DNA from 2 places in the Streptomyces sp. NPDC008125 genome. Region 2 is predicted to be linked to the other one. Evidence: riboswitches for the same ligand, from Rfam matches in the RefSeq annotation. Region 2 holds a riboswitch; the other holds the start of a gene.

Region 1 (5,391 bases), on a different contig from region 2:
TGGAGATCGACGCCGAGGCGCTCCTGATGGGCAAGAACGGCGTCGACGGGGTCTACGACTCCGACCCGAAGACCAACCCCGGCGCGGTGAAGTTCGACGCGCTGGAGTACAGCGAGGTGCTCGCCCGCGATCTGAAGATCGCCGACGCCACCGCGATCACGCTCTGCCGCGACAACCGGCTCCCGATCCTGGTCTTCGAACTGACCGCCGCGGGCAATATCGCCCGCGCCGTCAACGGTGAGAAGATCGGCACGCTCGTGAGTGACGAGAGCACCCGGGCCTGACGGCCCACGGATGGACAACGGCCTGCCGGTCGGACACCGTGCAGGTGAGGACGCGACGCAGGACCCGCAGGGCCCGGCGATGACGATGCCGGGCCCACTCAAGACACGCAGGAGCACGTGGTGATCGAAGAAATCCTCCTCGAAGCCGAGGAGAAGATGGAGAAGGCCGTTGTCGTGGCGAAAGAGGACTTCGCCGCGATCCGGACCGGCCGCGCGCACCCGGCGATGTTCAACAAGATCGTCGCCGACTACTACGGCGCGCTGACCCCGATCAATCAGCTGGCCTCCTTCTCGGTTCCCGAGCCGCGGATGGCCGTGGTGACGCCGTTCGACAAGACCGCGCTGCGCAACATCGAGCAGGCGATCCGCGACTCCGACCTGGGCGTCAACCCCAGCAACGACGGCAATATCATCCGGGTGGTCTTCCCCGAGCTCACCCAGGACCGCCGCAAGGAGTACATCAAGGTCGCCAAGACGAAGGCCGAGGACTCCAAGATCTCGATCCGCTCCATCCGCCGCAAGGCGAAGGAGACGCTCGACAAGCTCGTCAAGGACAAGGAGTCCGGCGAGGACGAGGTGCGCCGCGCGGAGAAGGAGCTCGACGACACCACCGCGAAGTACGTCACGCAGGTGGACGAGCTGCTGAAGCACAAGGAAGCCGAGCTGCTCGAAGTCTGATGAACGACTCCTCCTGGGGCGCCCCGCAGGGAGCCGGTTACTGGGGCACGTCCGAGATCGGGGCCGCTCCGGCGGGTCCTGCCCACGATGCGCACGGCGCCCAGCAGACTCGGCCCATGCCCATCGTGCCGGACACTCCCGACGCAGGTAGAGACGACGCAGACGACCACGACGGCCGGGACGGGGACGCCACGCACATCAGTGGCCCCCTGTTCCGCGACGAGGTGCCGCAGGCGCCCGCGCCCACCCCGCAGGCACCCGCGCCCGCCCCGCCCCCCGCTCCGCAGAAGAAGCGGGCGGGGCGTGACCTGCGGGCGGCCATAGGGGTCGGCGTGGGCCTCGGCGCCGTCGTCATCGCCTCGCTGTTCGTCGTGAAGGCCGTCTTCGTCGGCGTCATCGCCGTCGCCGTCGTCGTCGGCCTCTGGGAACTCACCTCCCGGCTGGCCGAGCGGAAGTCGATCAAGGCTCCGCTCGTCCCGCTCGCGGTGGGCGGCGCCGCCATGGTCGTGGCCGGCTACGAGTGGGGGGCGGACGGCGCCTGGATCGCGATGGCGCTCACCTCGCTCGCCGTACTCGTCGGGCGGATGACCGAGAAGCCGGAGGGATACCTGCGGGACGTCACCGCGGGTGTCTTCGCCGCGTTCTACGTACCGTTCCTGGCCACGTTCGTCGCGCTGATGCTGGCCGCGGACGACGGAGCGTGGCGGGTGCTGACCTTCCTGATACTGACCGTGGTCAGCGACACCGGCGCGTACGCGGTCGGCTGGCGGTTCGGCAAGCACAAGCTCGCCCCGCGCATCAGCCCCGGAAAGACCCGCGAAGGCCTGTTCGGGGCCATCGCCTTCGCGATGGTGGGCGGCGCGCTGTGCGTGCAGTTCCTGATCGACGACGGCACCTGGTGGCAGGGTCTGCTGCTCGGACTGGCGGTCGCCGCCAGCGCCACCCTCGGCGACCTCGGCGAGTCCATGATCAAGCGCGATCTCGGCATCAAGGACATGGGCACGCTGTTGCCCGGTCACGGCGGGATCATGGACCGGCTGGACTCGCTCCTGCCGACCGCTCCGGTGGTCTGGCTGCTCCTGGTGCTGTTCGTCGGCAGCGGCTGAGGTTTCAGGCGATACGTTCCGGCTGCGGTCCACGGGCCGTGCCCCACCGGCCGGAACGCTTCCGCCCACCGTGCTCCACCTGCGTCCTTACGCGTCGAGGGCCCGCTGTCCACAGGACGGCGGGCCCTTCCCGTCGCGTCTGCGACACTGGAAGAACCATGCCTAAGCCCGGAGAACTCACTTTCGTCGCGCCCCGCGGAGCCAAGAAGCCCCCGCGCCACCTCGCCGACCTCACGCCCGCCGAGCGCAAGGAAGCAGTCGCCGCGACCGGCGAGAAGCCGTTCCGCGCGCAGCAGCTCTCGCAGCACTACTTCGCGCGGTACGCGCACGATCCGTCGGAGTGGACGAACATCCCCGCAGGATCGCGGGACAAGCTCGCGGAAGCGCTGTTCCCGGACCTCATGTCGGTGGTCCGCCACATCAGCTGCGACGACGACACCACCCGCAAAACGCTCTGGAAGCTGCACGACGGGACGCTGGTCGAGTCCGTCCTCATGCGCTACCCCGAGCGCGTGACGATGTGCATCTCGTCACAGGCCGGCTGCGGGATGAACTGCCCGTTCTGCGCGACCGGACAGGCCGGTCTCGACCGGAACCTCTCCACCGCCGAGATCGTGCACCAGATCGTGGACGGTATGCGGGCGCTGCGCGACGGCGAGGTGCCGGGCGGGCCCGCGCGCCTCTCCAACATCGTCTTCATGGGGATGGGGGAGCCGCTGGCCAACTACAACCGCGTCGTCGGCGCCATCCGCCGGCTGACCGACCCGGAGCCGGACGGCCTGGGCCTCTCCCAGCGCGGCATCACCGTCTCCACGGTGGGCCTGGTGCCCGCCATGCTGCGCTTCGCGGACGAGGGCTTCAAGTGCCGTCTCGCCGTCTCGCTGCACGCCCCGGACGACGAGCTCCGGGACACCCTCGTGCCCGTGAACACCCGCTGGAAGGTCCGCGAGGTGCTCGACGCCGCGTGGGAGTACGCCGAGAAGTCCGGCCGCCGGATCTCCATCGAGTACGCCCTGATCCGCGACATCAACGACCAGGCGTGGCGGGGCGACCGGCTCGGCCGGCTGCTCAAGGGCAAGCGGGTGCACGTCAACCTCATCCCGCTCAACCCGACGCCCGGCTCGAAGTGGACCGCCTCCCGCCCCGAGGACGAGAAGGCGTTCGTGGAGGCCATCGCCGCCCACGGAGTGCCCGTCACGGTGCGCGACACCCGTGGCCAGGAGATCGACGGGGCCTGCGGACAGCTGGCCGCCGCCGAGCGCTGAGCAAACCCCTTCGGGATGCCCCGGTCGGTCGGCCGCTGTCGGTCCGACCGGGGCAAAGCCCCCGCACAGGGTCCGTGTAGCCTGGCCCCCGCATTCAACTTCATATTCCGACAGGGGAGCGCCACAGCGCTGAGAGTGCGGCACCGGTGAACGGATGGCCGCAGACCCTCTGAACCTCGCCCGGGTCATTCCGGGTAGGAAGTTCGGTCATTACTCAAGCTGTTGCGCCCTGCCCGCTTCCGGAATCCGCCGGAGCGCGCGGGGCCGCGTCTCTTCCTGGTCACCTCCAGGAGGAACCACATGCACACCACGACGAAGTACGCGGCGACCGCGCTCGCCGCCGCACTCGGCGTCACCGCACTCGCCGGCTGCGGAAGCTCCGACGACGACACGTCCGGCTCGGGCGCCTCCAAGGGCTCCACGACCGTCACCCTGGTCAGTCACGACTCGTTCACCGCCTCGGACGACGTGCTCAAGGAGTTCACGAAGGAGACCGGCTACACGGTCAAGGTCCTCAAGAGCGGCGACGCAGGAGCGGCCCTCAACCAGGAGATCCTCACCAAGGGCTCCCCGCGCGGCGACGTCTTCTTCGGCGTCGACAACACGCTGCTCTCCCGCGCCCTCGACCAGGGCCTCTTCACCCCCTACAAGGCGAAGGGACTGGACGACGTCTCGGCCGACACCCAGCTCGACGCCAAGCACCGGGTCACGCCAGTCGACACCGGCGACATCTGCGTCAACTACGACAAGAAGTACTTCGCCGACAAGAAGCTGGACCCGCCGCAGTCCTTCGCGGACCTGCTGAAGCCCGCGTACAAGAACCTCCTGGTCACCGAGAACGCCGCCACCTCCTCGCCCGGCCTCGGCTTCCTGCTCGGCACCGTCGCCGACTCCGGCGAGAAGGGCTACCAGGACTACTGGAAGAAGCTGAAGGCCAACGGCGTCAAGGTCGTCGACGGCTGGGAGCAGGCGTACAACGAGGAGTTCTCGGGCTCCGCGGGCGGCAAGAAGGCGAACGCGGACCGCCCGCTCGTCGTCTCCTACGCCTCCAGCCCGCCGGCCGAGGTCTACTACGCCGACCCGCAGCCGGCCGAGGCCCCCACCGGCGTCGCCACCGCGACCTGCTTCCGCCAGATCGAGTTCGCCGGTCTGCTGGACGGGGCGAAGAACGAGGCCGGCGGCAAGGCACTGCTGGACTTCCTGATCAGCAGGACGTTCCAGGAGGACATGCCGCTCCAGATGTTCGTCGACCCCGTCCTCAAGGACGCGAAGCCGCCGGAGGTCTACACCAAGTTCGGCGCCACCGTGGACAAGCCGTTCACCGTGGCCCCCGAGGAGATCGCCGCCAACCGTGAGCAGTGGGTCCGGACCTGGACCTCGCTCGTCGTGAAGTGACGAAGCCCCCCGTGCCGAAGACAGCCGGACCCGCCGCGCGCCCCCGCACCACCACCACCGGCGGCGCGCGCTCCCTCGCGACGCGGCTCGGCCTGATGGCCGTGCCCGTCGCGTTCTTCGGGCTGTTCTTCGCGTACCCGGTCGCCGCGATCGTGGCCCGGGGGCTGAAGACCGAGGACGGCTGGCAGTTCGCGCGCTTCGGCGAGGTCCTCGGCCGGGCGGACCTCGGGGGCGTCCTCTGGTTCACCACCTGGCAGGCGTTCGCCTCCACCGCGCTGACCCTGCTGATCGCGCTCCCCGGCGCCTACGTCTTCGCCCGGCTCGAATTCCCCGGCAAACAGCTGCTGCGCGCGATCGTCACCGTGCCGTTCGTGCTGCCGACCGTCGTCGTCGGCACCGCCTTCCTCGCCCTGCTCGGACGCGGTGGGCTGCTCGACGAGCTGTGGGGGATACGCCTCGACACCACCGTCTGGGCGATCCTGCTGGCCCACGTCTTCTTCAACTACGCCGTGGTCGTACGGACCGTCGGCGGGCTCTGGTCGCAGCTCGACCCGCGCCAGGAGGAGGCCGCCCGGGTGCTCGGCGCGGGGCGGTTCGCCGCCTGGCGCCGGGTGACGCTGCCCGCGCTCGCCCCCGCCGTGGGCGCCGCCGCTCTCATGGTCT
Region 2 (5,391 bases):
TCCTGAGTCCTGAGTCCTGAGTCCTGAGTCCTGAGTCCTGAGGCGAAGGCCGCAACCTGCCCAGGCCAGGTCCGAACGGAAGACCCTAGGGGAACGATCAGGGGAGTCCGGGGGATGCGGACCGTCCGTCGCCACTCTCCCCGCTCTAGCATCGGTGTCGGCAACCGGGAGGCCGGGAGCCGGGACCGGGAGCCCCCGGTCCGACGGGACGGGGACACGAGAGACGAGGTAGGACGATGGCGGTCCGGGAGATATTCGCGGGAATGCCCTGGTGGGTGAAGTGGATCGCGGTGCCGGTGATCGCGATCGCCGTGTTCGGCGGGCTGATCGCCAGCGTGGTGACCTTCGTGGTCACTCTGCTCTTCAAGCTGCTGCTGTTCGTCATCCTCGTCGGCGGTCTGATCTTCGTCGTACGGAAGTTCTTCTCGTCCTCCTCGGATTCCCGGCGCGACTGGTAGGCGCGGACCGGCGAACCGTGAACCGGCGAACCGTGAACCGACGAACCGCCAACCCGGCGAACCGCCAACCCGGCGAACCGCCAACCCGGCGGCGCGGCATCTCCCGGCCTACCGCCCGCCGAGGAGACCGCGTCGGTCCGCTGATCACGGAGAGTGGCGCGGATTAGCCCGGCAGAGCTAAGCGAGGCCCGAAATCGCCCCACGAATGGCCCCTGCGGCTACAGTGACGGTTCGCTGCCGCCGCCCGGGTAAGTAACTGTCCGTCACCATCCTGACCAATGGTTCCGCGACAGTCGAATGCGCGCCCGGGCTCGCGGCACGCCCGTGGGGGCGGCCTCCACGGGAGGGCTGACCGCCCGTCACCATGCCTGGGGGTGACCGTGACCACGGCATCGACCACCACTGTCCCGACGCTGATCGGTTCGGTCCAGCGGGCCCTGAGACTGCTGGAGGCGGTGGGCGCCCATCAGGACGGCGCTCCCGCCAAGCAGCTCGCGCGGGAAGCGGGACTGCCGCTGCCGACGGCCTATCACCTGCTGCGCACCCTGGCCCACGAGGGCTACCTCCGGCGGGAGAACGGTGTCTTCGTGCTCGGCGCCGCCGCCGAGCGGATGTCCGGCCGGGCGGCCGAGGAGAGCAGGCGCGGCAGGCTCAACGACTCCCTCGCGCGCTGGTGCGACGAGTTGGGAGCCCCGGTGTACTGCGCCGTCTACCGGGAGGGCGAGATCGAGCTGGTCGCCGTGGCGGACTCCGCCGAGACGCCCGCCGTCGACGAGTGGGCCCCCTTCGGCGAGACCGGGCATGCCCACGCGCTGGGTCAGTGCCTGCTCGGACAGCTCGACGAGAAGGCGCGGGAGGACCACCTGCTCCGCCATCCGGTGCGTCCGCTGACCCGTTACTCAGTGCGAGATCGCCCGGTCCTACTTGAGCGATTGCGTTCGATGGAGCGTATGAAACCTGTCATTGAGCGACAGGAGTACGCACTCGGAACGGTCTGCGCCGCCATCCCCATCACCGCAGGTTCGGCCGTCGCCGCGATGGCCATTTCTCTACCCTGGGACCGCCAGGACCAGTTGCTCCCCGCAGTCGAACAACTACGTGGCGAAGTGGCCCGGCTCTTGCGTTCGTTCGTGTTCTCTATCAGTATCTGAAAAATCACTCCTTGTGATCTGCTATCGCGTGCACCACGATGGCGTCAATAGGGCCATGGGGGATCATTCCTGGCCAGATTCATCTACTGCGGGGTTGAACGATGCGCGAGTCGGTTCAAGCAGAGGTCATGATGAGTTTCCTCGTTTCGGAGGAGCTCTCGTTCCGTATTCCGGTGGAGCTCCGTTACGAGGTGAGCGATCCGTACGCGATCCGTATGACCTTCCACCTGCCGGGTGATGCCCCGGTCACCTGGGCTTTTGGCCGTGAGCTGCTGCTCGACGGCCTCAACAGTCCCAGCGGCGACGGTGATGTGCACATCGGTCCCACCGAACCCGAGGGGCTCTGTGACGTGCACATCCGGCTGCAGGTCGGGGCGGACCGGGCGCTGTTCCGGGCCGGCACGGCGCCACTCGTGGCGTTTCTCGACCGGACGGACAAGCTGGTGCCACTGGGGCAGGAGCACACGCAGGGTGACTTCGACGGCAACCTCGAAGAGGCGCTCGGAAGGATCCTCGCCGAGGAGCAGAACGCGGGCTGACAGGCTGTCAGCCCGCTGACTTTTGGGCCCTCCAGCCCGCTTCCGCGCTCACTTCCTGCGGCGGCGGCCCCTCCCGGTCCGTACGGGTGCAGGAGCTCCGGCTTCCGCGCCGAGCCCTGTGCGGTCCGCGGACACCACCAGAGCGGCGAGCGCCGTCGTGACGGGCACCGAGGCGACCAGTCCGATCGAGCCGACGAGTGTGCGGACGATCTCCTCGGCTACCAGCTCGCTGTTGGCGACCGTGCCCACACTGCTCTGCGCGATGGAGAACAGCAGCAGCAGGGGCAGCGCCGCGCCCGCGTACGCGAGCACCAGGGTGTTGACCACCGAGGCGATGTGGTCGCGCCCGATCCTGATGCCCGCTCCGTAGAGCCCGCGCGCCCCCATGGTCGGGTTCGCCTGGTGCAGCTCCCACACGGCCGACGTCTGGGTGACCGTCACGTCGTCGAGGACCCCGAGCGAACCGATGATGACACCGGCCAGGAGCAGACCGCTCATGTCGATGTCCGGATAGAGGCCGTGGATCAGGCCGGTGTTGTCGTCGGTGTTGCCGGTCAGCCCCGCCCAGTCGATGAAGACCGAGCCCAGCAGCCCGATCAGCACCAGCGAGATCAGCGTGCCGATCACCGCCACCGAGGTTCGCGCCGTCACTCCGTGGCAGGTGTACAGCGCGATGAGCATGATCGCGCTCGCCCCGACCACCGCCACCAGCAACGGGTTTGACCCCTGCAGGATCGCCGGGAGGATGAACAGGGTCAGCACGGCGAAGGAGACGGCGAGTGCCACGAGCGCCATCACCCCGCGCAGCCGTCCCACCACCACGACGGCGACGGCGAAGATGCCGGCCAGCAGGGCCATCGGCAGCTTCCGGTCCACGTCGGTGACCGAGTACTGCAGGTCGTGCGGGGCGTCCGGCGCGTACGCCAGCACCACCCCCTGGCCCTCGCTCAACTGGCGTGACGCCTCCGGCTGGACGATCTCGCCGAAGGTGCGGCCCTTGTCCTTGCCGCTGGTCACCTCGATGGTGGCCTTCTTGCAGTCGCCGGTCTCCCCGGCCGCCGCACCCGGCCCGGAGCCCGTCGACCCACCCCCTGTGGCGGGTACTTGGGCGGCGTTGACGTCCGCGCAGTTCACCCGCTCCACCTTCACCACCTCGCCCTGCTCGGTCTGCCGGTCGAAACCCACACCGGTGCGCTCGTGCGCGGGAGTGCCGCCGGGCCAGAGCACCGCCAGGCCGACGACCACCGCTACGGCGAAGGGGATCAGCACGCATGCGATGACCTTGCGCAGATGGGTCGAGACGGGTGCCGCGGGGCCATGGCTGTGCGTATGGCCGTGTGAGTGGTCCTGAGGTTCGGGATGGTCCTGGGAGGAGGTCACCGGGCGATCATCGCAAGAACGCGGGAGGCCCCCTGGTCAGCACGGCCGGGCGGGCGTTAGCGTGGTGGCACCTTTGCACACGCGGGAGCTCGGAGCACCGGGCTGAGAGGGCGCTGACCTCGTGAATCCTCACGGGACACGCTGCGCCGACCGCTGAACCTGTTACCGGGTAATGCCGGCGTAGGGAGTAGGTCTCATGACCACATCGGACGCACGCACGCCTGCCTCCACGACGAACGAGAGCGTCGGGGCGGGAAAGTCCATCGGCTGGCACAAGGGATACGTCGAGGGCTCGCGCCCCGGCCTCCGGGTGCCGGTCCGTCAGGTGCACCTGACCAACGGCAGGGACGTGACGCTCTACGACACGTCCGGTCCGTACACCGATCCCACCGTCACCACCGACGTCCGCCAGGGTCTCGCCTCCGTGCGCGGCGGCTGGATCGAGGACCGGGGGGACACCGAGGAGTACGAGGGGCGCCCGGTCCGTCCGGAGGACGACGGCCGCTCGCCCGCCTCGCGCGGCGGGCTGCGCAACCTCGACGCGGTCTTCCCCGGCGGCTCCCGCGCGCCACGGCGCAGCCGCGACGGCCGCCCCGTCACCCAGCTCGCGTACGCCCGGCGGGGGGAGATCACCCCGGAGATGGAGTACGTCGCGATTCGCGAGAACGTCGACCCCGAGGTCGTACGTGAGGAGATCGCGGCCGGCCGGGCGGTGCTGCCCGCCAACGTGAACCACCCGGAGATCGAGCCGATGATCATCGGCAAGCGGTTCCTGGTGAAGGTCAACGCCAACATCGGCAACTCGGCCGTGACCTCCTCCATCGAGGAGGAGGTGGACAAGATGGCCTGGGCGACGCGGTGGGGCGCCGACACGGTCATGGACCTGTCCACCGGCCGCAACATCCACACCACCCGTGAGTGGGTGCTCCGGAACTCCCCCGTGCCCATCGGTACCGTCCCGCTCTACCAGGCACTCGAGAAGGTCGACGGCCGGGCGGAGGAGCTGACCTGGGAGATCTACAAGGACACGGTCGTCGAGCAGGCCGAGCAGGGCGTGGATTACATGACGGTGCACGCCGGCGTGCGCCTGCCCTACGTCCCGCTGACGGCGCGCCGCAAGACCGGCATCGTCTCCCGGGGCGGCTCGATCATGGCGGCCTGGTGCCTCGCGCACCACAAGGAGTCGTTCCTCCACGAGAACTTCGAGGAGCTCTGTGAGCTCCTGGCGACGTACGACGTGACGTACTCGCTCGGGGACGGGCTGCGGCCCGGTTCCATCGCCGACGCCAACGACGAGGCGCAGTTCGCCGAACTGCGTACCCTCGGCGAGCTCAACACCATCGCCAAGCGGTACGGCGTGCAGACGATGATCGAGGGCCCGGGGCACGTCCCGATGCACAAGATCAAGGAGAACATCGACCTCCAGCAGGAGATCTGCGAGGAGGCGCCGTTCTACACCCTCGGCCCTCTGACCACCGATGTCGCGCCGGCGTACGACCACATCACCTCCGGGATCGGCGCGGCGATGATCGCCTGGTGGGGCACGGCGATGCTCTGCTACGTGACACCCAAGGAGCACCTGGGGCTGCCCGACCGGGACGACGTGAAGACCGGGGTCATCACCTACAAGATCGCGGCCCACGCCGCCGACCTGGCCAAGGGCCACCCGGGCGCGCAGGAGTGGGACGACGCGCTGTCGGACGCCCGGTTCGAGTTCCGCTGGGAGGACCAGTTCAACCTGGCGCTCGACCCGGACACGGCCCGCGCGTTCCACGACGAGACGCTGCCCGCCGAACCCGCCAAGACGGCGCACTTCTGCTCGATGTGCGGGCCGAAGTTCTGCTCGATGAAGATCAGCCGGAG

What was found. Region 2 has a riboswitch for thiamine pyrophosphate ahead of thiC (phosphomethylpyrimidine synthase ThiC). Riboswitches for the same ligand answer to the same signal wherever they lie in the genome.
Region 1: linked by a shared signal. The riboswitch ahead of ACFZAX_RS17145 (thiamine ABC transporter substrate-binding protein) and the one ahead of thiC (phosphomethylpyrimidine synthase ThiC) in region 2 are both predicted to bind thiamine pyrophosphate.

What each region holds. Positions count from the first base shown of each region.
Region 1 covers NZ_JBIBHR010000009.1:88,376-93,766, reverse strand. Annotated here, with positions in the region: gene pyrH (UMP kinase) at 1-284, shown strand, start outside; gene frr (ribosome recycling factor) at 405-962, shown strand; gene ACFZAX_RS17155 (phosphatidate cytidylyltransferase) at 962-2,068, shown strand; gene rlmN (23S rRNA (adenine(2503)-C(2))-methyltransferase RlmN) at 2,227-3,333, shown strand; TPP riboswitch at 3,436-3,552, shown strand; gene ACFZAX_RS17145 (thiamine ABC transporter substrate-binding protein) at 3,634-4,728, shown strand; gene ACFZAX_RS17140 (ABC transporter permease subunit) at 4,824-5,391, shown strand, end outside.
Region 2 covers NZ_JBIBHR010000014.1:204,908-210,298, reverse strand. Annotated here, with positions in the region: gene ACFZAX_RS24165 (cupin domain-containing protein) at 1-6, shown strand, start outside; gene ACFZAX_RS24160 (DUF5326 family protein) at 237-458, shown strand; gene ACFZAX_RS24155 (helix-turn-helix domain-containing protein) at 839-1,609, shown strand; gene ACFZAX_RS24150 (SsgA family sporulation/cell division regulator) at 1,711-2,148, shown strand; gene ACFZAX_RS24145 (YibE/F family protein) at 2,197-3,528, opposite strand; TPP riboswitch at 3,600-3,732, shown strand; gene thiC (phosphomethylpyrimidine synthase ThiC) at 3,725-5,391, shown strand, end outside.